4 regions of the Faecalibacterium sp. i25-0019-C1 genome follow, and region 1 is predicted to be linked to each of the others. Evidence: predicted binding sites of a transcription regulator. Region 1 holds the regulator's gene; each other region holds the start of a gene.

Region 1 (5,818 bases):
ATGAACAGCGCAAAGACCAGCTTCAGAGGCACGGTGATGAAAGCGTACTTGAAGGTGATGAGCAGTGCCTTGGTGATCTTGGTGGTGGTAAAGGCCGTGATGTAGTTGGCCAGACCAACGAACTGGGTGCCGCTCTTGAAGAAGTTCATATCGGTGAAGCTGTAGTACAGCGACTGACCGAAGGGAACTGCCTTAAAGACGACGAAGCCGATGATCCAGGGGATCAGATAAAACAGACCCTGATATTTGTCCAGCCATTTCTGGAACGGGGTGCGCCCGATGGCGGGAGCATTGCTTTCTTTCATCTGGGAAATCCTCCTTTTTAAGGAATTTCGGAGCATGAGACGGACGAAGGGGTAACAGACTGGATACAGCTTTGTCAGAAATTTGTAACATATCTCTGACAAAAAAGGGGGCATCTGCCGGTCGGGCGGCAGGTGCCCCTCCGTATTAGCCAAAGGGTGCCCTTTATATGTACGTTACCGCACACAGCGGCACTCTGAAGAAAAACTTAGCCGATGGTGTAACCAACAGACTCCATGCCGTCCAGCAGGGTGTCAACAACGTCTGCACCGGAAACGCCGTCGTAGTCAACGGTGTCGAACACTTCCTGATAGATGCCGGTGCCGGAAGCCTTCAGGTCGTTGTTCTCGAACAGGGGATCCAGCTTGTTGGTGGTGAAGGCCATGACCTTTGCATTTGCCTCAGCCACCAGATCCTTGACAGCGCCGGCTTCCTGAGCAGCAGCCAGACCAGCCTTGGAAGCGGGGATGCCGCACTCGGAACCCATGATGGCAGCGCCCTTGCCGTTGTTCAGCAGGAAGTCGATCAGGGTAGCAGCCTCGGCAACGCACTTGCTGGTCTTGGTGATGGCCAGACCCATGGAGACCTTGGAGAAGCCGCCGTTGTTGTCGCCGAACTTGATCTCCTCGCCAACGGTGAAGCCGTCCTTGTTGGCATCATCCAGAGCGGAGGAGTACTTGGAAGCAGCGGAATCCCACTCGAAGATACCTGCAATCTTACCGGTGATCCACTCGTTGGACTGGTGGGTAGCGGTATCAGAGTTTGCAGAGTAGTAGGTCTTCAGGTTCATCATGACGTGGCCATCCACCAGGCTCTTGATGAAGTCGATGCCCTCAGCGATCTCGTCCTCGGTGTAGTTCAGGGTAGAGGTGACGGGGTCAGCCCAGTCCTTGCCGTACTTGGACTCGAGGTAGAAGACCATCAGGATCATACGGTCGTATGCGCCCAGATGCATGGGGTAGTAATCGTCGCCCAGCTTCTCCTTGAATGCCTTGCCGGCAGCCATCAGATCATCCAGAGACTTGGGAACTTCGGTGATGCCAGCCTTGTTGAAGGTGGTCATGTTCCAGAAGAAGATACGGCCGGTCATGGAAACGGGCACGCACTGCTGGCTGTTTGCAACGTAGCAGGCGTCCATGGCAGCGTCATCCCACTGGGTCAGATCCAGGAACTTGGAAACAGTGTTCAGGTCCACGAACTTGCTGCCATCAGCAGAGTAGTTGTACAGCCAGTTCCAGTTCACCTGGCACACATCCTGTGCGTTGCCAGCGATGAAGGCAGCTGCCATCTTCTCTTCCCAGCCGGACCATGCGGCGAAGGTGGGCTCGATGGTGATGTTGGTGTGCTCAGCCTGGAACTCCTTGATGGCGTTCTGGTAAGCCTCGTGACGGCTGTCGCCGCCCCACCAGCTGATGGTCATGGAAACAGGGCCGTCAGACAGTGCCAGGCTCTCGTCTGCAGAAGCAGCGGGAGCGGAAGAAGCGGTGGAAGCAGCAGAGCTGGATGCAGCAGAGTTGCCGCCGCAGGCAGCCAGAAGGCCGGCAGCGCCCACAGCGCCGGTGACCTTCATAAAATCACGACGAGAAATTGCCTTGCTCATTTTTGTTCTCCTCCTAAATACAGAAAACATCATCTCGAACGGGGGTTCTGCACATACCCCGTTGTATACAATTATGATAACAAAACAACAACCAAAAAGAAAGACGCAAATTGCAGATATCTAAACAAAAAACGTACAAATATTGCTCTTGTTCCCGCGCAAGAATTGACGCCTTCGCTGAAATGAATAAACTTGGCTCGAAAAACTGTGCAACATGTATACTTCGCTATTTTGCATAGAAAACTGGGATGCATCATAGGAGGAACGTCGAATTTTGCAATAATTTTGTAAACATTCCGTTTCAGAACGTGGAAACGTTGCATACATTGTGGACGAACAACAGCTTAAAAAGCCCGGATGGGAGTCTTTGAACTGATATATCAATAGCGCAAAAAATGTGCACTCTGATATATCAATTGTTTGCGGCGGGCATCCGGCACCGGTCTTCGGGCATGGAAATCGGTGCTTTTTCGCCCTTTGGGGGGGTGAAGAAGCACCGACAGCGACATATTTTGCGCTGTTGTGTGGACTGCGCCTGTGGGCCGGGAATAAAAAAGAAAGGCTGCCGTGTCGTTGAACACAGCAGCCTTGTATACAAGTTTATTCAACCCGCGAAGCAGCTTTTTCGGCGTAGAACGCGCGCTTTGCCTTGAAATAGCACTGGGGGCACATGCTCACGTACTGCACATCGTTTTCCAGATCGATGGCCACCTGCTCGCCCTCAAAGACGAATCTGCCGTTCACTCTGCGGCAGTTGCAGATGGCCTTGCGGCCGCAGGTGCAGATAGTCTTCATCTCCTCGATGGTGTGGGCCAGCTCCAGCAGGCGGGTAGAGCCGGGAAAGCCCTTAAGCGAAAAATCTGCCCGCAGGCCGTAGCAGATCACCGGAATGTTCAGGTCCACCGTTACCATGAACAGCTGTTCTGCCTGCTGCGCAGTGAAAAACTGGCTCTCGTCGCACAGCACGCAGGCCAGCGGCGCACCGTCAGCGTTGGCCGTGCGCACGGCCTCGAACACGTCCGTCTCCGGCGGGATCAGCAGATCAGCCTTGCGGCGCACGCCCAGACGGCTCACCAGCTCACCGCCGCCCTTGGTGTCCACCTGTGGCTTGAGGATCAGCACCCGCATCCCCTGTTCTTCGTAGTTGTGGGCTACCTGCATCAGGGCGGTGCTCTTGCCGCTGTTCATCGCGCCGTAACGGAAATACAGTTTTGCCATTTGAAAAACTCTCCTTACAGAAAGAACCCTCTCAGCCAAAGCCTGACGGCTTTGCCAGCTCCCCCGATGGGGGAGCTTTTCTGCATCTTCCGGGCAGGCTGTCCTTCGCCGGAGAAGCAGAAACTTTCCCGTCCCCACTCATAAAGCTCCCCTTTCGGGGGAGCTGTCGAGCGTATGCGAGACTGAGAGGGTTCAGCGGCATCTCAGGCTTTGACTGAGAGGGTTCTCTTATTACTTACAATAGGTACGTTCAGTCCTGATTGCGCAGGCGGTAGCCAAGGCTCATCAGGCTGTCGCCCAGATGGACGTTCTCCACCACCACATCGGGATACGGCACAGAGAGGTCATAGTGGGAGAAGTTCCAGAAGCCCTCGATGCCCAGATCCACCAGACGGCCGCTGACCTGTTCCGCACCGTCGCGGGGCACACAGAGCACTGCGACCTTGGGGTGATGCTCGGCACAGAAAGACTCCAGCTCGTCGATATGGCGGATCTGGATGCCGCTGATCTCCTTGCCCACCTCGCTCTGTGCCACATCAAAGGCGGCGATCAGGCGGTAGCCGTTGGTGTCGGTGGTGATAAAGCGGCTCACTGCCTTGCCCAGACGGCCGCAGCCGATCAGGATGGTGGGCAGGCGGTCGCCGTTGCCGAACAGCAGGCCTTCCAGAATGGAGAGCAGGTTTTCCACCGAGTAGCCGATGCCCTGCCGGCCATTCACATCGCCGATGCAGTTGAAGTCCTGCCGTACCTGCGAAGCGGTGGTGCCCATCTGAGCAGCCAGCTCGCGGGAGGAAATGCTGTTGATGCCGTCCGCCTGCAGAGAGCACAGATAGCGGTAATATTTGGGAAGACGCTTGATAACGGGAAGCGAAGCCCTTGCAGGAGTGTTCATAGAATACTTTCTCCTTTCGCTCTATTGCAGTACTTGCCGCAGCTGCCTGCTTTACAGATGCGGCACAGAGAAACCCCGATCCGTTTACGGGTTCATATTGCAGATATTACAGTCAATTATTTAAAGTATACTGCACCGATGGAGAATGTCAAATCATTCTCAAAAAAATTTTATGAAATGTTACCGCTTTTTTGCTGCAGCGGGTCTGCATAGCCCGGCACAGGCTGGGGAATGCTGACAAAAAACGCAGGAGGAAAGCATATGAACGATGAAACGCAGCAGACCGATGCGCGTCGGCTGGAAAAAGAAGAGATCGAGGATCTGGGCACGGTCACGCTGGCCCGCGGGGAGCATGTGATCCACTGCCTGACCGTCATCGGCCAGATCGAAGGCCATTCGGAAGCGCCGCAAGGCCAGAAGACCACGAAGTATGAGCATGTCATCCCGCAGCTGGTGGCCGCGCAGGAGGATCCTCGCATCGAAGGCCTGCTGGTGCTGCTGAACACGGTAGGCGGTGATGTGGAAGCGGGCCTTGCGCTGGCGGAGCTGATCGCCAGCGTGTCCAAACCCAGTGCAACGCTTGTGCTGGGCGGCGGGCACTCCATCGGTATCCCGCTGGCCGTCAGCGCCCGGCGCAGCTTCATCGTGCCCACAGCCACCATGACCGTGCACCCGGTGCGGCATTCCGGCGTCATTCTGGGGGTGCCGCAGACCATGCGCAGCTTTGAGCAGATGCAGCAGCGCATCACCGGCTTCGTAGCGGCCCACAGCGGCATGACTGAAAAACGCTACACCGACCTGATGCTCCACACCGGCGAGCTGGTGATGGACATGGGCACCGTGCTGGATGGACGCCGGGCCGTGAAGGAAAAGCTCATCGACGAGCTGGGCGGGCTTTCGGATGCGCTGGCGTGGTTGTATAAAGAGATTGAACGCAAATGAAGGCCGATTTTGTACAACAATAGGTTTGCCAATTTCTTCCCTGCGTGGTACAATAATAAAATCAAATAGTGTGTCTACTACAAACGCGGGGAACAAAGAAACATGGCAACAAAAAAACGTAAAACGACAACACGGCGCGCAGCATCGCGCAAAAAACGCGCAGAACAGCGGCTTCCGGCGGGGCTTGGCACCCTGTTTGCAGGCCTTTTGCTGGTGGTGCTGGCCTTTGTGGAGGGAGATTCGGCATGGAAGGCCCTGCACGATGTGCTGTTCGGACTTTTTGGCTGCGGCAGCTTTGTGCTGGGCGCGGCAGTGTGCTGCCTTGCTGTGCAGTATACCCGGGGCGAAGACCTTCTGCCCAAGATCTTCAAGCTGGTTCTGGGGCTGGTGTTTGCCTGCGGCACGGTGATCGTTTTTTCCGATATCCAGCCGCAGGGCATGTCGGCATTTCAGATGACGGCTGCCTGCTACGCAAACGGCGTGAATGCATGGATCGGCGGCGGTGCGCTGGGCGCACTGCTGGGCGGCAGCCTGCTGCTGCTGTGCGGACGGCCTGCGGCAACCCTTATCATGATCGTGCTGGCACTGTGTGTCAGCCTGTACATTTTTGATCTGACCCCGGCAGAGGTGTGGCAATGGCTGTGCGCTGCGTTTGGCGGCGTGCACGCAAAGGGTGCGGCCATGGCGCAGCAGAGCGCAGCCCGCCGCGCTGAACGTGCCGCTGCCCGCGCGGCAGAAGCCGAGGCTGAGGAAGACTACGACGAAGCAGAAGATGAATACCGGGATGAGGAAGATGCCGAAGAGGAGATGGAAACTCCGGCTTTCCGCATCGGTGTGCCGGACTGGCTGAACGGCATCCGCCA
Region 2 (5,818 bases), 570 kb from region 1:
GCCACTGCCGAGGTGCTGCCGGAGATCGCAGCAGCCCTCAAGGGCACCGGCGTGAAGATCCTGGTGGACGGCGGCATCCGCACCGGTGTGGATGTGTTCAAAGCACTGGCACTGGGTGCAGACGGCGTGCTGATCTGCCGCCCGTTCGTCACGGCTGTGTATGGCGGCGGCGAGGAAGGCGTGAAGTGCTACATTGATAAGCTGGCCGGTGAGCTGGCCGACACCATGCAGATGTGCGGTGCGCATTCTCTGGCCGAAATCACCCCGGATATGGTGCGGGTATAAGAAAAAGAGTGAATAGAAAAGCGGTCTGTGCCTTTACGGTGCGGGCCGCTTTTTCATCCTTGCAGCTGCGTGCCGGGGTAGTAGTGTGCCAGAATATCGGCATAGCTTTTGCCCTGCTCCGCCATGGCCTTTGTGCCCCACTGGCTCAGGCCCACGCCGTGGCCGTAACCCCGGGTGGTAAAGCTGAAATTCCCGCTCTGGTACTGTACCGTAAAGCTTGTGCTGCGCAGGCCCAGCGCCCGGCGCAGGGTCGTGCCGGAAACGGTCTGCCCGCAGACCGTGACGGTTTTTGTGTATCCGGCGCTGGTCAGCGCTGCCGGGCCGAACCAGCCTTCCGGCGCGGCGAGGTCGGCAGAAATGCCAAAGCCTGCAAGGGCCTGCTGTACCTGCTCTGCGGAAAAGGTGACGGTGTATTCGTAGTTGTCAGCGGAACGGTCGGTGCTGCTGTCCACTGAAATGAGGTAGGGCAGGGCGGAACCCCATACATTTTCACTGGCCTCGGTCTGCCCATTGGAAATGGCAAAGTAGCTGGCGCAGGCGGGAGCATTCTCGTAATAAAGTATCTCATCCAAGACCTCGTCCATAAGGGCGGAGAGGCGGGCGTAATTCTGCTCGTAGGCTGTGCCCCAGTAGCTGCGCAGCACTGGCTCGGTCAGGCAGCCCTGCCGCCGGGCTGGGTCGGCAGTGAGCCAAGCGCCGCTTTGCAGGGTGGTGTGGTCCCGGCAGTAGAGCGCATAGCTGTGGGCGGCAACGGCCTGTGCCTTGAGCGCTTCGTCCGGCCAGCTCACCGGCATCTCGGCGGCGACAGCACCCAGAACGTATTCCTGACGGGAAAGCTCCAGCACCTGTCCGGTGGCCTGATCCTCCACCAGAAAGGTCTCGGCATCCGCAGAAGGCACGGCATTTGGCGGCTGCGCAGATGCTGCAGGCGAAGATACGGCAGAAGATGCGGGCTCTGCCCCGCTGAGCACGGCGCGTGTGACCCGGTAGGCAGCCAGCGGCAGAATGCTGCCCAGCACCAGCAGGACCGCAAAGATTGGCAGAAAAAACTTTTTCATAGTCCCAAACCCTCCGACAGCGGTGTTTTTTTAATCAGAATACCGGATATACCCTGAAAAAAGATGCGAAACAGGGAAAAAGCCTTTTGTGGTGCAAGCGCAAAAAAGCACCAAACCGGCTTTTTGTGCGCTGAACGGTGAAGTTAATGCTTGAATTTACTCGTCAAAAGCGATAATATAGAATTATACCCATCATTGAGGGTGGGCGAGAAAGTATATAAATAGGATGAAAGGAGAATTCCCCTTATGAATTTTGCACATTCGGAGGTGGCAACGCTGGACCCGAACACGATGCGGACTTTGTGTGAGGAATATGTTGCCAACAACTACATCGATCCGGAGACGAGCGAACGTCTTGGGGTCAAGCGCGGCCTGCGCAACCCGGATGGCACCGGTGTGCTGGCCGGCCTGACCAACGTCTGCGACGTTGTGGGCTATAAAAAGGATCAGGAAGGCCATGTGATCCCCACTCCCGGCAAGCTGATCTACCGCGGTGTGAACATCAACGAGATCGTGGACGAGGCCTACCGCAATGACCGCTTTGTGTTTGAAGAGGTGATCTGGCTGCTGCTGTTCGGCAGTCTGCCCAACCGGGAGCAGCTGGACGATTTCTGTGAGATCCTGGCAGAGCACCGCGCCCTGCCGGAAGGCTTCATGGACACCATGAACGCCCCCTCGCCCAATATCATGAATAAGCTGCAGCGCTGCGTGCTGGGCCTTTACTCTTATGATGAGCACGCCGAGGATCTGAGTCTGGAGAACATCCTGAGCCAGAGTATCAATCTGATCGCCAGCATGCCCACCATGATGGTGAACGCTTACCAGATGAAGCGCCGCTACTACGATAAGCAGAGCATGTTCTTCCACCTGCCCAAGCCCGGCCAGAGCACGGCAGAGCACATCCTCAGCACCTACCGTCCGGACCAGAAGTTCACCCACGAGGAAGCAAAGCTGCTGGATATGTGCCTGCTGGTGCACGCCGACCACGGCGGCGGCAACTGCTCCACCTTTACCACCCGTGTGCTGTCCTCCTCCGGCACCGATACCTACTCCGCAATCGCGGCGGCCATCGGTGCACTGAAGGGCCCCAAGCACGGCGGTGCCAACCTGATGGTGAACCGTCAGCTGAAGGATATCCTCAAGCATGTGGAAAACCCCGAGGACGACGATGAGGTGCGCGAGTATCTGCGCCGCATCCTGCGCAAGCAGGCGGGCGATGGCTCCGGCCTGATCTACGGCATGGGCCACGCGGTGTACACCATCAGCGACCCTCGTGAGGTGATCCTGAAGCAGCGCGCCCGCCATCTGGCCTACGACAAAGGCTTTGAGGAAGAGTATAATATGCTGTGCAGCATCGAACGGCTGGCCCCCGGCATCTTTGCCGAGGAAAAGGGCAGCACCAAGCCGGTGTGCGCCAACGTGGACCTGTTCAGCGGCCTGATCTACAACATGCTGGGCATCTCTGAGGATATCTACACCCCGCTGTTCGCCATTGCCCGTGTGCCCGGCTGGTGTGCACACCGCGTGGAAGAGGTGGTATTCGCTAACCGTATCATTCGTCCCGCTTACAAGTATCTGGGCGTGCGCCAGAAATATAAGCCGATCGAGGAACGCTGATGAATCCTTCTGTTTTGTTCGTTTTTATCCTGAGCATTCTGCTGGGCGTGCTGCGCGCGGCAGACCTTGCCTTTGGCACCGATGCCGTCACCGGTCTGTGCGTGGTCGGCTCGGTGTGGTGGCGCTATCTGGCACTGGGTATCGTGGTGCTGGCTGCAGTGCTTGTGGGCCGTACACAGCCTTCCCGCTCGGAAGCGGTGCGTAGCCGCAGGCCGCTGGCCGGTATTCTGGCTTTTGTCGGTGCAGTATGTTTTCTGGCCGCAGCGGGTGCACAGATCGCGCTGGGCGCAGCTTCCGGTCTGGGCGGCTTTGTGCGGTGCATTCTGGAATGCCTGTGCTCCGCGTGGCTCAGCACCATGGGCCGCTGCTGGCTCAGCCCCAACGAGTGGAAAAAGCCCTTTGGCGGGCTGTATCTGGCCGTGGCGGGCAGTCTGCTGTTCTACTGGAACGTGCTGCTGCGCTTTATGGAGAACAGCTCCAGCTGGCACCGCGTGACCCCTACAGCGGCGGTGTGGCAGGCGCTTGCGGCACTGGTGTTTTTGGCAGCGTTGGCCCGGGCGCTGCATGTCCCGCAGCCGGGCAATGGCAAAACACTGTGCGCAGCCGGGCTTGCCGCATTTGCACTTTGCCTGTGCTGGCAGCTGCCCTATGTACTGGTTTTGATGAGCGGCCTGAGCTGGGCCGCACCGGCTGTCTGGCCGGAGATCTTTGCCGGACTGGGCCTTTGCTGCGTGGGCGGCATTGGCGGAGCGTGCGTTACAGCCTGCTTGAACGGGGAGAGCTGACAAAAATGTTGGCACTCTGTTGGCGCAATTGCCGAAAAGCAGGGAATGAAAGGAATTAAAATCGTACAAAAGCAAAAAATGCAGTGAATGTCTTGTTAATTTTTTGGCAGACACTTGAAACTTTCTGCGTTTTGGTCTAAAATAAAGATACCGTGATTTATCCGATTATGGGTAAAATAATTAGGAGGTACTATTAACATGGCTGTTAGAGTTGCTATCAATGGTTTCGGTCGTATTGGTCGTCTGGCTTTCCGTCAGATGTTTGATGCTGAGGGTTACGAGGTCGTCGCAATCAACGACCTGACCAGCCCCAAGATGCTGGCTCACCTGCTGAAGTACGATACTGCTCAGGGTTCTTTCTGCGGCAAGATCGGCGAGGGCAAGCACACCGTCGAGGCTACCGAGGACTCCATCATTGTTGACGGCAAGGAGATCAAGATCTACGCTGTTAAGGACGCAAAGGACGCTCCCTGGGGCGAACTGAACGTTGATGTCGTTCTGGAGTGCACCGGCTTCTACACCAGCAAGGAGAAGAGCATGGCTCACATTCAGGCTGGCGCAAAGAAGGTCGTTATCTCTGCTCCCGCAGGCAACGATCTGAAGACCATTGTCTTCTCCGTCAACGAGAAGACCCTGACCGCTGAGGATCAGGTCATTTCTGCTGCTTCCTGCACCACCAACTGCCTGGCTCCCATGGCTAACACCCTGAACAAGACCTACCCCATCGTCTCCGGCATCATGACCACTGTTCATGCTTACACCGGCGACCAGATGATCCTGGATGGTCCTCAGCGCAAGGGCGATCTGCGCCGTGCTCGTGCTGGCGCACAGAACATCGTTCCCAACACCACCGGCGCTGCTAAGGCTATCGGCCTGGTCATCCCCGAGCTGAACGGCAAGCTGATCGGTTCTGCTCAGCGTGTGCCTGTTCCCACCGGCTCTACCACCATTCTGGTTGCTGTCGTCAAGGGCAAGGACGTCACCAAGGAGTCCATCAATGCTGCTATGAAGGCTGCTACTTCTGAGTCCTTCGGCTACAACGAGGATCAGATCGTTTCTTCCGATGTCATCGGCATGCGTTACGGCTCTCTGTTCGATGCTACCCAGACCATGGTCGCTAAGATCGACGACGACACCTATCAGGTTCAGGTCGTGTCTTGGTACGACAACGAGAACTCCTACACCTCTCAGATGGTCCGTACCATTAAGTACTTCGCTGAGAACTGCTAATCACAGCTCTACGCTCAAAAGTGCTTGAGGTGCCGTGCTGAATGACAACTAGTATTGGCTTTGCTGATACGAACATGCTGTGATTGGTACGACAACAGGATAACGAGTTCAACACCCTTCCTTTTGCGGGTTTCCGTGAGAGTAAGGGTGTTTTTTTGCTGCAAAAAAGCAATGGAACGAGTTCCTTTCTAAAATGAATATGTTGCAACAAAAAGACGGAATAAAGTACGGAAATCTTAGCCATGATGCAGGCAATGATACAGCTGCAAAGTATTGTACCCCAGAGGAAAAAATGGTAAAATATTTTTAGTGTCAATAAATACATTTACGAAATTGATATTGATGATTCTGGAAATAAAATGTCAATGAATTGCGGCGTAAATCAGTCAAAAACCTGGGCGTAAATGCGTCCGGGCTTTTTCTGGTGTAAAGGAAACCGGGCCGGAGTTTGGCACGGTATGGGGATGAGATCCCTAAATGGGGAAAGCGACAGGAAAGGGAAAATGAAAGAGAAATTGAGGCTTGCTGTTTTTGGCCACAAAAGGTGGTCGAGAGAGGGCGGCGTGGAGATCGTGGTAAAAGAGCTGTGCACACGGATGGCGCAGCAGGGCTGTCAGGTGACATGCTACAACAGAGCAGGCCATCATGTGAGCGGTGCGGAATATGATGATGCTGGTAAAACGGAGTACGAGGGAATCCGTCAGAAGTCTGTTCCGACTATTGAACGGCGCGGGGCTAGAGATATAATACGCGGCTGTCATAATAGGGACAAGGGGACGGCAGAGAATGAAAGGCTCCGCAACCCGAAGTTCATATTTTCTTACCCGAAGAATGAACGACTGA
Region 3 (5,818 bases), 650 kb from region 1:
GAAGATACGGGTCATCTGGCGGGCACGGTCGGGGCGGAAGTTCATGAAGATGACGGTGTCGCCATCCTGCACGCGGCCGCCCTCACAGGTGACGCAGGGCAGAACGAACTCATCGGTCTTGTCTGCTGCATAGGATGCCTCGATGGCCTCGGCAGCGTTGGCGGCATGATTGCCCTCGCCGTAGACAAAGGCAGCGTATGCCTTCTCTTCACGATCCCAGTTGTTATCGCGATCCATGGCGTAGTAACGGCCGGAGACACTGGCGATCTTGCCGATGCCCAACTCGTCCAGCTTGGCCTGCAGGTCGGCCAGGAAGCCCTTGCCAGAGTGCGGGTCGGTATCACGGCCATCGGTGATGCAGTGCAGGTAAACGTTCTTTGCACCCAGATGTTTTGCCATTTCCAACACGCCGAACCAGTGGTCTGCGTGGCTGTGCACACCGCCGGTGCCCACCAGACCCATCAGATGGATGGCCTTGCCGGCATCGATGGCAGCCTTCATGTTCTTGACCAGAACTGGGTTCTTGAGCATCTCACCGTCCTTGATGGACTTGGTGATCAGGGTCAGCTGCTGGTACACGATGCGGCCAGCGCCCATGTTGGTGTGGCCAACCTCGGAGTTGCCCATCTGGCCGTCGGGCAGGCCGACTGCCATGCCGGAAGCCTCGATGGTGGTCATGGGGTACTTTTCCATCAGAGCATCCAGATGGGGGGTCTTGGCGGCCACCACGGCGTTGCCGTAGGTCTCGCCCGGCACCCAGCCGAAGCCATCCATGATGCACAGAAGAACAGGTTTCTTTGCCATAAAATTGAATCTCCTTTGAATTTAACAAATCAGCGCCCGGCACAGCGCTGGAAATGCGGCGCAGCCGGGCGCTGAAACAGCTGATTTAAACCGTCGATCAGCCCTTGGTGGCTGCGTTGACGATGACTGCAAAGTCAGGAGCCTTCAGGGATGCGCCGCCGATCAGGCCGCCGTCCACGTCCTTCTTGCTCAGCAGCTCTTCGCAGTTCTTGGCGTTCATGCTGCCGCCGTACTGGACAGTGGTAGCCTCAGCCACAGCCTCACCGTACACCTCGCCGATGACCTTGCGGATCTGGCCGCAGACTTCCTCAGCCTGATCGGCGGTAGCGGTCTTGCCGGTGCCGATGGCCCAGATGGGCTCGTAAGCGATCACGACATTTGCCATCTGCTCAGCGGTCACATCACGCAGAGCGATCTTGGTCTGCATACGCACCAGCTCTTCGGTCACGCCCTCTTCGCGCTGCTGCAGGCTCTCGCCCACGCAGATGATGACCTTCAGACCGGCGTTCAGAGCAGCCCGAGCGCGCTTGTTCACGGTCTGGTCGGTCTCGGCGAAGTACTGGCGGCGCTCAGAGTGGCCCACAATGACGTACTCCACGCCCAGATCTACCAGCATGTCAGCGCTGATCTCGCCGGTGAAAGCGCCGGACTTCTCGAAGTGAACATTCTCAGCACCCACATGGATGTTGGTGCCCTTGGTCTTTTCCACAGCGGTGACCAGATCGGTATACGGGGTGCAGATAACCACCTCGCAGCCTGCGTCCTGCACGGCGGGGACCAGCTCATCCACCAGAACAGCAGCCTCGGAGGCAGTCTTGTTCATCTTCCAGTTGCCTGCAATGATAGCCTTACGCTTTGCCTTATCCATGATACTCTATCTCCTTTATTTACCTTCTATCGTGCAGAAAGCTCTGCACAAACAAAAAGATGCGGCGGCGCTAAAGCCGCCGCACCCATTATGATGCCGGGATCAGATTATGCGTTCTGAATAACTGCGATGCCGGGCAGCTCCTTGCCCTCCAGATACTCCAGAGAAGCGCCGCCGCCGGTGGAGATGTGGGTCATCTTGTCGCCCAGACCCATCTGCTGCACAGCTGCTGCGCTGTCGCCGCCGCCGATCACGGTGGTAGCATCGCTCTCAGCCATAGCCTTGGCAACTGCCAGAGTGCCAGCTGCCAGAGTGGGGTTCTCGAACACGCCCATGGGGCCGTTCCACACAACGGTCTTGGATGCCTTGACAGCATCGGCAAACAGCTTCATGGTCTCGGGGCCGATGTCGCAGCCTTCCATGTCAGCCGGGATCGCGGTGACAGGAACAACCGTGGTCTCAACAGGAGCGTCGATGGGATCGGGGAAGTCCTTGATGCAGACAGCATCAACGGGCAGCAGCAGCTTCACGCCCTTCTCCTGAGCCTTGGCCATCATCTCCTTGCAGTAATCCAGCTTGGAATCGTCGCACAGGCTCTTGCCGACCTCGTAGCCCTGAGCCTTGACGAAGGTGTAAGCCATGCCGCCGCCGATGATCAGGGTATCGACCTTCTCCAGCAGGTTGGAGATAACATTCAGCTTGTCTGCGACCTTTGCGCCGCCCAGAATAGCGGTGAAGGGACGAACGGGATCGTTCACAGCGTTGCCCAGATACTTGATCTCCTTCTCCATCAGGTAGCCGACAGCGGTATCCTTGATGAAGTCGGTGACGCCTGCAGTGGAGCAGTGTGCACGGTGGCAGCTGCCGAATGCATCGTCAACATATGCATCAGCCAGAGAAGCCAGCTCTTCGCTGAACTCAGGCATGTTCTTGGTCTCTTCCTTGCGGAAACGGGTGTTCTGCAGCAGAACGACATCGCCGTTGTTCATGGCAGCAACAGCAGCCTTTGCGTTCTCGCCCACAACGTTGTCGTCGTCAGCAAACACAACGGTCTTGCCCAGCTTTGCGCTCAGAGCCACAGCAACGGGTGCCAGGCTGAACTTTGCCTCAGGGCCGTTCTTGGGCTTGCCCAGATGGCTGCATAGGATGACCTTTGCGCCATCGTTGACCAGCTTCTGGATGGTGGGCAGAGCTGCGTTGATGCGGTTCTCGTTGGTGATCACGCCGTCCTTCATCGGGACGTTGAAATCGCAACGGACAAGCACCTTCTTGCCGCAGTAGTTCTGATCGTCGATCGTCTTCTTACCTAAACCCATGGTAATAAACTCCTCTCAAGTTTTAATTTCTGAACTAGAGTTTCGCTCGCATTCGGGGGATCTTGCCCCGTTACTCTACTATTATAAACAAAAACCGTGCACATTGCAAGGTCACAAGATAGATAATAGTTTAACAAACATTTGCCGCTGATGCACGGAAATGTGTGTATTTTGACCGAAAGCCGCAGCCTTACCGTGTTTTCCGGCAGAACATTCCGCAAATGCGGTCATACATTCCCCATATGAACTTCTGGTTCCGCTGATCCCGCTCAAAAATTGCTTCCACACCAGCATAGCTGCTCGCCTTATACTTCCTGAAAATATTCTGCTTTCAGAGGATTATTCGACACTTCTTTTTCAAAGAATTCTTTGAAGCCTTCCTCCAATACATCCAGAAAATCCGGAGTCAACCCCCCCACATATTCATGGATATCAGATAATTTTTCTGTGACCCAGCAGGTCACTTGTTCCTTAAAATGTGACCTACTGGGTCACATTTTGGCCTCAGAAGCCATCTCTGCTAAAGGGGAAAAAAGAAAATTCTGACTTCTATGTTGGCTGCTCTTTTCGTTCTTCTTGATTCGTTTTTTCATAGGCCAGATGTTCCTTATTGGAATCCACCATATATCCGGCACCTGTGAAGATAGTCCTGCACTCCTTTGCTCAGAACAATGACCTCGTCCGCATATTTCGCAGCATTTTTTTCGCCTTGGTGGATAAACTTAGAACCAAGTCCTGATTGCCATTTCTCGCGCTGCCAATCAATGCCGGCCGATGTCAAGTCTTGGACAACATTTTTCACAAATAAATTTGAAAAAAGCAAAAAAAAAATAAGCCCTACAAGGTTTTCAGTCAGTATCGAACCGATCTGAGCCTTGTAGGGCTTTACAGTTTACTCTATATGCTTTTTATCTTAGACCGCCTGCAGCGGGGTATTTTCCATCACTTTCTTAAATTCCTCTACTGTCATTCCAGCATCTTCCGCTGCTTCTTCAATCGTCACACGGCCTTTTCTTACCTGTTTAACCAGCATCCGCATCTCACCAATGTTGATGCCTTCTTCTCTGCCTTCGGCCTTTACGCCCTGACTAAGGTTGCACATAACAAGCACCTCCCTTTCCAGTTCTTCGTTCATTGCAACGCCAAATTCTTCTTCAAGAATTTTCTTTTTCTCAGTAGCTGCTCTGGAAGAAGAGAGCAACACATCCATAAATTTCACAATACCTGTATAGTTTTCCGTACCCGGTTCTCCCAGACAAATCGTTACAACACTCATTAAATCGTAGTTTTCCGATTTTTCAACAGCGTTTCCAATCAACTGCTCTGGTCGGATAGAATAACGAATCAGAGTGTTTTGGAACTCCTTGGTTGGGTGTGTACAAACCCAGATAGAGTACACTTTTCGGATTTTCCCATACTCCGAGTTCGTGAATATCGGACCATGCTGTGCGGAGATCATCCTGCTGCAATAATAGATTGCTCGCTTTGTCAACGGGTATCCCGGATTAAAAGCCGTCTGCGCTTCCACATTGATAATAAGACGTATCACATCTTTCCGTGCAGTAGAACCTTCTAACGCCGGTGCAATTGCATCGAACCGGACATCATAATTGACGGTTCCTTCCGTCAACGTAGAATCCTCATTATTGCTTCCGACAATTACGTCAGAAGTTTTTTGGGGTCTGTTTGTATCATCAACATGAACGCCAACCGTGCCCACTTCCGGCGTTCCTTCGATATACTTCTCTGCAATTTCGTCTACGGAACAGGCACTGTACTCATTCACACAGTTCTTCATAATCTGTGCCAGAATCTGTTTGTTGGCAAGCAGCTTCTTGGCAGCCTTATCATAACTCGAATCATATTCCGTCTGCGTTATCGCATGAGCAAGCTGATTTTCCATCGGCATTCACTTCCTTACAGCAGATTCAAGAGGAGAGTATACTTCCCCTATTGTGCTTTCATCTTACCATAAAACACTTTGCATATCAAGCTGACAGATGTAAACTTTTCAGCATAGATTTGTCCATATTGCCCACTCTGGTTTAAATTCAATTCAGCATAATATTTCAATAGAGCAACACCTATATTCAAGATCCTTCCCGCCTTGACTAACATTCCCGTTCATCGTTTTCAAGTGAAATGATAACTGCGTTTTTCTCAGCTTCATATCTTCCTTTAAACTGATGATCCTTTCCTGCGGCTAGTCCATTTGCCTCCAGTAGCGCCTGAATGAACTGTATTCCGTTAATCATCATCCGGCACTGCCCATCGGTCAACAGCCTGTCTGGAACCTTAAATGACATGGGATGTTCAGCGGTGCACGGAGTAATCGCAATAGACTTCCGATCTTTCCTCTGCAAAACACAAATATCTATTTTCTTATGGACAAAAGCAAACAAACCCACGGCGGGTCGCACAAAGGCAATCCACCGTAGGCTTGAACTCTCCTTCAATCTTTATTTGCTGCTCCTTTTTGTGGGTCAAAACAGAGCTTCCAAAAGCCTCCTACATATAACCCCAAGGATTTTCCGCTTCTTGCAGTTTTTCAACAAATAAAACATTTGAAGGACAACTCAAGCCGTCAAAACCCTTTAGTTATCGTAGGTTTTCTTGGTTGACCCTATGCGGTTGTCAAGTAAGGAACAAAAATTTTTGTAAAAAAAAAAGCCCTACAAGGCTTTCAATCGGTTCTTACACCAATTTGAGCCTTGTAGGGCTTATCTTCTTATTCATAATTCGGGGGCTTAACCTGACTACAGATGGTATTATTCCAGCACACACCAATCGCCTGAACTGAAATACACTGCTTCCACGTACAGCATTTTTA
Region 4 (5,818 bases), 410 kb from region 1:
TGTGGACGGCGAGGCCGATGATCTGCCGGAGTGGGCTTTCTTCAACGTTGGTACGCTGGAAGATGCCCGCCAGAAGGCAGCGGAAAAGCTGGCTGAGGAAAAGGGCGGTGCCGTCTGATGAACAAGTTCATGCTGAACATCACTGCGTCCAGCGGTGAGTACTATCAGGGCGATTGCGAAGACCTTGTGCTGCCCATCAGCGATGGCGTGTACGGCATACAGGCCGGACACAGCCCGGTGCTGGTGGCCATCCACATGGGCATCCTGCACTTTGAGGTGAACGGTGAAAGCCAGGACATCCTGGTAGGCGATGGCATTGCCGAGGTGACGCCTGCCTACGTGATGGTGCTGGTGGACAGCGCCGAGCGTCCGGAGGATATCGACAAGAACCGTGCCGAGGCTGCCCGCATCCGTGCCGAGGAGCGTTTGCAGCATCAGCAGAGCATGCATGAATATTATCAGAGCAAGATCGCGCTCGACCGTGCGATGCAGCGCCTGCAGGCCGCTGCAAAGTACCGGCGCTGAGAATGAGCCGCATCTGCCAGGACCAGATCTGAAAAAAGAGCATCATTTGTATCCGGTGAGGGTGCAAAGTGATGCTCTTTTTTGTTTCAGGCTGTTCCATGGAACGCAGCTTTCGTGTATAATAAAGTCAATGCAACCCCGCGTGTTGTGCGGGAAAGGAGGAGGTTTTCCATGATCCAATTCGGCCTGCGTCTGCATGACGCGGAAAAGCTGCCCGTTGAACAGGTGCTGCCGCTGGTGCGCCAGAAAGGCTTTACCTGCGCCCATGTGGCTCTGAGCAAATCCTTCAAGGAGCTGCCCTGCACCCCCAGCGCCCTGACCCCCGGCTATGCGCTGTATCTGCGGCATCTGTTTGAGAAAAACGGCATCGACATTGCCGTGCTGGGCAACTACCTGAACCTTGCCCACCCGGATGCGGATGCCCTGCACGCCATTCAGGAAAAATACTATGCCCATATCCGCTTTGCAAGTCTTCTGGGCTGCGGCATGGTGGGCACCGAGACCGGTGCGCCCAACGCGGAGTACAAATTCTGTCCGGAGTGCCGCAGCGATGCCGCACTTTCCACCTTTATCAAGAACTTCAAGCCGGTGGTGCGCTGTGCCGAGCAGTACGGCGTGACCATTGCCATTGAGCCGGTGGTCAAGCACATCGTGTACGATGCCAGACGCGCCCGCACCGTGCTGGATGAGATCGGCAGCCCGAACCTGCAGATCCTGTTCGACCCCGTCAACCTGCTGAACATGGAAAATGTGGACCGCCGCGAGGAAGTGTTCGCCGAGGCCATCGAGCTTCTGGGCAAGGACATCGCCATGATCCACTTCAAGGATTTCCTGCGCAAGGATGCGGGCGGCCAGCTGGCTGCTACGGGTGCAGGGCAGGGCGGTATGGAGGACTACCGCACCATCCTGCGGTTTGCAAAGCAGGAAAAGCCCTATATCTTTGCAACGCTGGAGAATACCACCCCGGAAAACGCGGTGGAATGCCTGAACTACCTGAAAAAGCAGTACGACGAGTGCTGAACACTTTATAACAAGAAAAACATCTGCAAGCTTTGCCCGGAATGGGGCAGCTTGCAGATGTTTTTTGTATCAGATGAAGTTTATGGTTCGGCCTTTTACAAATTGCAATTAAGAAGTAGTTTCGCTGAAAATGCCCAGAACGAAAGCGGAGGACATGAAGATCATTCCAGATTCAGCTTATGCTCCATCAGCCAGCGGGTCAGCAGAAAGTATCCTGCGGCAAAGGCGATGCTGACCGCCAGCCCGAACAGGGTGGTGAACGCACTGGGCGCAGCAATGGAAACATCTACACCGCCAAGGGTGGGATCGGAAACAGCCTGCAGCATGTCGGCACTGCTGACACCGGAACTCAGCCAGTTCTGCAGGAAGGACAGCAGGAAAAATGACAGAATACCGGCCGGGACCATGTGCTTTTTGAACTGGTGGCCGATCATGCATGCGGCATAGATGCACAGGATGCTGGACACCAGTGCCACCAGCCCATTCAGCGTTTCAAAGATCAGCCAGAGCCACCCGGAGCTGCCGGTCATGCGGAAGATCTCTCGGAAGATCTCTACCACTTTCTGCCACAGCTCCGGCAGCTGCTGCAGGGCCGCGCTGTTCAGAGACAGAGCCAGCAGCATCGCCGCAAAGGAGAAAATACCCACGATGCTGCTGCAAAGCATCCACACCACGCTGGAGATCAGCTTGGAAAGGATGAGCTGGCTTTCCGTCACCGGCAGGGTGTGCATCAGGTAGCCCTCGCGGCCCAGCAGATTGCGGGTGAAGCGGGTCACAATGGTCATCACAGACACCACTGCCACCGCGACGGCTACGACCATGTAGGCGAACAGCAGCAGAGATGCAAAGTCGTCCTTGGAAGAGCTGCGCAGGGAAAAGCCGCTCAGCACTGCCAGCGCAACAAGGGCCAGATACAGCCCGCCGTAGGTGCGGCCGGTGGCCTTGAATTCATATTTTAACAGCTGTTTCAGCATTTGAATACCTCCCGGAAATATGCATCCACGCTCATGCCCTCGGTCTCGCGCAGCTCTTCGGCATTGCGGTGGGCGAACACCCGGCCATCCTTCAAAAAGACGGCTTCGTCCAGAATTGGCTCGATATCGCCGATGAGGTGGGTGGATAGAATGACGGTCGCATCCCGGCTGTAGTTGTTCAGGATGGTGCTCAGGATATAGTCCCGGGCGGCAGGGTCCACGCCGCCAATAGGCTCATCCAGCAGGTAGAGCTTTGCGGCGCGGCTCATGGCAAGGATCAGCTGTACCTTTTCCTTGCTGCCCTTGGAGAGGGTCTTGAGCCGCGCCTTCGGTTCCAGTTCCAGCCGGGCCAGCATTTCGTTTGCCTTAGCGGGGTCAAAATCGGCATAAAATTCGTGGAACATTTCCACCAGCTGCTCCACACGCATCCAGTCCGGCAGCCAGTCGGCGTCCGGCAGATAGGACACGATGGCTTTGGTGTCCGGCCCGGGGGTCATGCCGGCGATCCGGATGCTGCCTGCACTGGGCTGCAGCAGACCGTTCGCCAGCTTGATGAGGGTGGTCTTGCCGCTGCCGTTGGGGCCAAGCAGCCCCACGATGCGGCCAAAGCCGATGTGCAGGTCTACATTTTCCAGTGCGGTCTTATCCTTCTGGTAGCACTTGGTCAGTGCTTCACAGCTCAAAAGCTCACTCATTGCGATCCTCCTTTGCGTCCCAGTGTTCCAAAAGCGCGGCCGCCTGTGCGGGACTGTAGCCGATGCCGCGCATCTTTTCCAGAAAATCCGACGCCAGCGTCCGGGCGGTGTCGGCGCGAAGCTGTTCGATCAATGCAGTATCCTCCGTAACATAGCGGCCTGCGGTGCGTTCGGTGCGCACCAGCCCTTCCGTCTCCAGCTGGGCAAGGGCCCGCTGCATCGTGTTTGGGTTCACCCCGGCGGCTGCGGCCAGATCACGTACTGAATCCAGATGCCCGCCCGGCGGGTAGGTGCCGGCCAGGATCCGGGCCTTCAGCCGTTCCACAAGCTGGGCATAGATCGGGCGGCTGGCATCAAACTGTTCGCCCATGGTATCATCTCCTTGTCTTGCTGTATTAAGCGCTTGATACAATAATACACGATTTGCTTTGTTTGTCAAGGGGAAAAAGAAAAAACACCATAAAACTGTGGGAAGTTGGGAAAAGTGCCTATAAAACACTGCACATTGATAAAAATTTACAATAAATTCAAACAATTTCACATTGCAAAGCTTTTAACAATGTGCTATGCTGAAAAACAGAGAGCTCCGCCCGGAAAGTGGCGGAAAAGAGATTTGGAGGAAAAATAACTATGGCTGATCGCATCGTTCTGAATACCATCTCCTACCATGGCCACGGTGCCATTGAGAACATCGTTCCCGAACTGACCGCCCGCGGCTACAAGAAGGCATTCGTCTGCTCCGACCCCGACCTGATCAAGTTCGGTGTCACCAAGAAGGTCACCGATCTGCTGGATGCTGCAAACTTTGCCTATGCTGTTTACAGCGAGATCAAGCCCAACCCCACCATCGCCAACGTGCAGGACGGCGTGGCCGCTTTCAAGGCTGCTGAGGCTGACTGCATCGTGACCATCGGCGGCGGCTCCTCCATGGATACCGCAAAGGCCATCGGCATCATCATCAACAACCCCGAGTTTGCGGATGTCCGCTCTCTGGAAGGTGTTGCTCCTACCAAGAAGCACGCTGTGTTCACCATCGCTGTTCCCACCACCGCCGGCACTGCTGCCGAGGTCACCATCAACTACGTCATCACCGATGTGGAGAAGAAGCGCAAGTTCGTCTGCGTGGATACCAACGATATCCCTGAGATCGCTGTGGTCGATCCCGATATGATGTCCTCCATGCCCAAGGGCCTGACCGCTGCCACCGGCATGGACGCTCTGACCCACGCTATCGAGGGCTACATTACCAAGGGGCACTGCGTCATCTCCGATATGTTCCATCTGGAAGCCATCAAGCTCATCAGCCAGAGCCTGCGCGGCGCAGTGCAGAACACCCCGGAAGGCCGCGAGGGCATGGCTCTGGGCCAGTACATCGCCGGCATGGGCTTCTCCAACGTGGGTCTGGGCATCGTCCACTCCATGGCACATGGCCTGTCCGCTCTGTATGACACCCCGCACGGTGTGGCCTGCGCCATCCTGCTGCCGGTGGGTCTGGAGTACAACAAGAGCGTTGCCGGTGAGCGCTACCGCGCCGTGGGCAAGGCCATGGGCGTTGTGGGCATCGATGAGATGAACGATGTGGAAGCCGCCGATGCCACCATCGCCGCCGTCAAGCAGCTGAGCGCAGACGTGGGCATCCCCACAAATCTGCACGGCATCCTGAAGGAAGAGGATATCCAGTTCCTCGCCGAGTCCGCATTTGCAGACGCCTGCCGTCCCGGCAATCCCCGCGACACCAGCGTGGAAGAGATCGTGGAACTGTATAAGAGCCAGCTGTGATTCCGCTCTGTAAATTCAAGCTGTAATTTTGAGCCCTGCTGTCCTTCGGGATGGCAGGGCCTTTTTCTAAGATGTATCTGAAAACAAAGCAACAGACTGGATCTTCGTCTTTTCAGAGATGCCCGGAGAGCCTGCCGCGTCGCAGAGTGACAAAATTTCTGCACGGCTCTTGTACACAGCGCCCAAAACGGGTACAATCAATGCAGTAAGAAAAAACTGGAAGCGAAAGGAACATTATGACGCTGAACTTCTATACTCTGGGTGTTATTTATCTAGTATATTCCTTTCTGGGCTGGGTGGCTGAGACGGTAGTCGCGACCATCCGGGGCGGAAGGTTTGCCAACCGCGGTGCGGCGGCAGGCCCGTTCTGCTTTATCTACGGTACCACCGGCGTGCTGCTGGCCGTGAGTTTCGGCGACCTGCGCACCGAGCCGGTCTACCTGTTCTTTGCCTGTATGATGGCGGCAACGGTGATGGAATGGATCACCGCCAAGCTGCTGGAACGCCTGCACCGCCGCAAGTGGTGGGACTATTCCGGAAAAAAATTCAATCTGAACGGCTATGTGTGCCTGCAGTATTCGCTGCTGTGGGGTGCGCTGGGCACGGCAAGTGTGCTGTGGGGCAATGATGTGCTGCTGCGGCTGTGTGCGCAGATCCCTGTCTGGCTGCTGCGCCCGGCAGTATGGGTCTCGCTGACGGTGGCGGTGCTGGACCAGATCGGTTCGGCGGTGCTGGTGCAGCAGTATGCGGCCCGGCACCCGGTGCTGGAGCAGCTCAACCAGAGACTGGGGGAGCGGTCGGACACGCTGCGCCGCAGGATCGCGC

Evidence for each region. The regulator Rex, encoded in region 1, represses fermentation and respiration genes when NADH is low (regulators of the CRP and FNR family bind a similar motif). The targets are predictions, from matches to a motif close to ATTGTTAANNNNTTAACAAT.
Region 2: the regulator Rex is predicted to act here: its motif matches at 3,837-3,856, upstream of gap (type I glyceraldehyde-3-phosphate dehydrogenase).
Region 3: the regulator Rex is predicted to act here: its motif matches at 3,107-3,126, upstream of ACGHUK_RS08900 (phosphoglycerate kinase).
Region 4: the regulator Rex is predicted to act here: its motif matches at 3,756-3,775, upstream of fucO (lactaldehyde reductase).

The regions. Positions count from the first base shown of each region.
Region 1 covers NZ_AP031428.1:2,459,136-2,464,953, reverse strand. The annotation lists gene ACGHUK_RS12140 (carbohydrate ABC transporter permease) at 1-305, opposite strand, end outside; gene ACGHUK_RS12135 (ABC transporter substrate-binding protein) at 512-1,903, opposite strand; gene ACGHUK_RS12130 (thymidine kinase) at 2,504-3,121, opposite strand; gene ACGHUK_RS12125 (redox-sensing transcriptional repressor Rex) at 3,372-4,013, opposite strand; gene ACGHUK_RS12120 (ClpP family protease) at 4,275-4,955, shown strand; gene ACGHUK_RS12115 (DNA translocase FtsK) at 5,058-5,818, shown strand, end outside.
Region 2 covers NZ_AP031428.1:1,892,024-1,897,841, reverse strand. The annotation lists gene ACGHUK_RS09420 (alpha-hydroxy-acid oxidizing protein) at 1-285, shown strand, start outside; gene spoIID (stage II sporulation protein D) at 339-1,343, opposite strand; gene ACGHUK_RS09410 (citrate synthase) at 1,590-2,960, shown strand; gene ACGHUK_RS09405 (hypothetical protein) at 2,960-3,745, shown strand; gene gap (type I glyceraldehyde-3-phosphate dehydrogenase) at 3,944-4,975, shown strand; gene ACGHUK_RS09395 (hypothetical protein) at 5,479-5,818, shown strand, end outside.
Region 3 covers NZ_AP031428.1:1,806,642-1,812,459, forward strand. The annotation lists gene gpmI (2,3-bisphosphoglycerate-independent phosphoglycerate mutase) at 1-804, opposite strand, end outside; gene tpiA (triose-phosphate isomerase) at 902-1,672, opposite strand; gene ACGHUK_RS08900 (phosphoglycerate kinase) at 1,780-2,988, opposite strand; gene ACGHUK_RS08905 (hypothetical protein) at 3,902-4,891, opposite strand; gene ACGHUK_RS08910 (hypothetical protein) at 5,100-5,444, opposite strand; gene ACGHUK_RS08915 (DUF6718 family protein) at 5,816-5,818, opposite strand, start outside.
Region 4 covers NZ_AP031428.1:2,045,882-2,051,699, reverse strand. The annotation lists gene atpD (F0F1 ATP synthase subunit beta) at 1-118, shown strand, start outside; gene atpC (ATP synthase F1 subunit epsilon) at 118-525, shown strand; gene ACGHUK_RS10155 (sugar phosphate isomerase/epimerase) at 697-1,545, shown strand; gene ACGHUK_RS10150 (hypothetical protein) at 1,707-2,519, opposite strand; gene ACGHUK_RS10145 (ABC transporter ATP-binding protein) at 2,513-3,214, opposite strand; gene ACGHUK_RS10140 (GntR family transcriptional regulator) at 3,207-3,584, opposite strand; gene fucO (lactaldehyde reductase) at 3,845-4,993, shown strand; gene ACGHUK_RS10130 (putative ABC transporter permease) at 5,230-5,818, shown strand, end outside.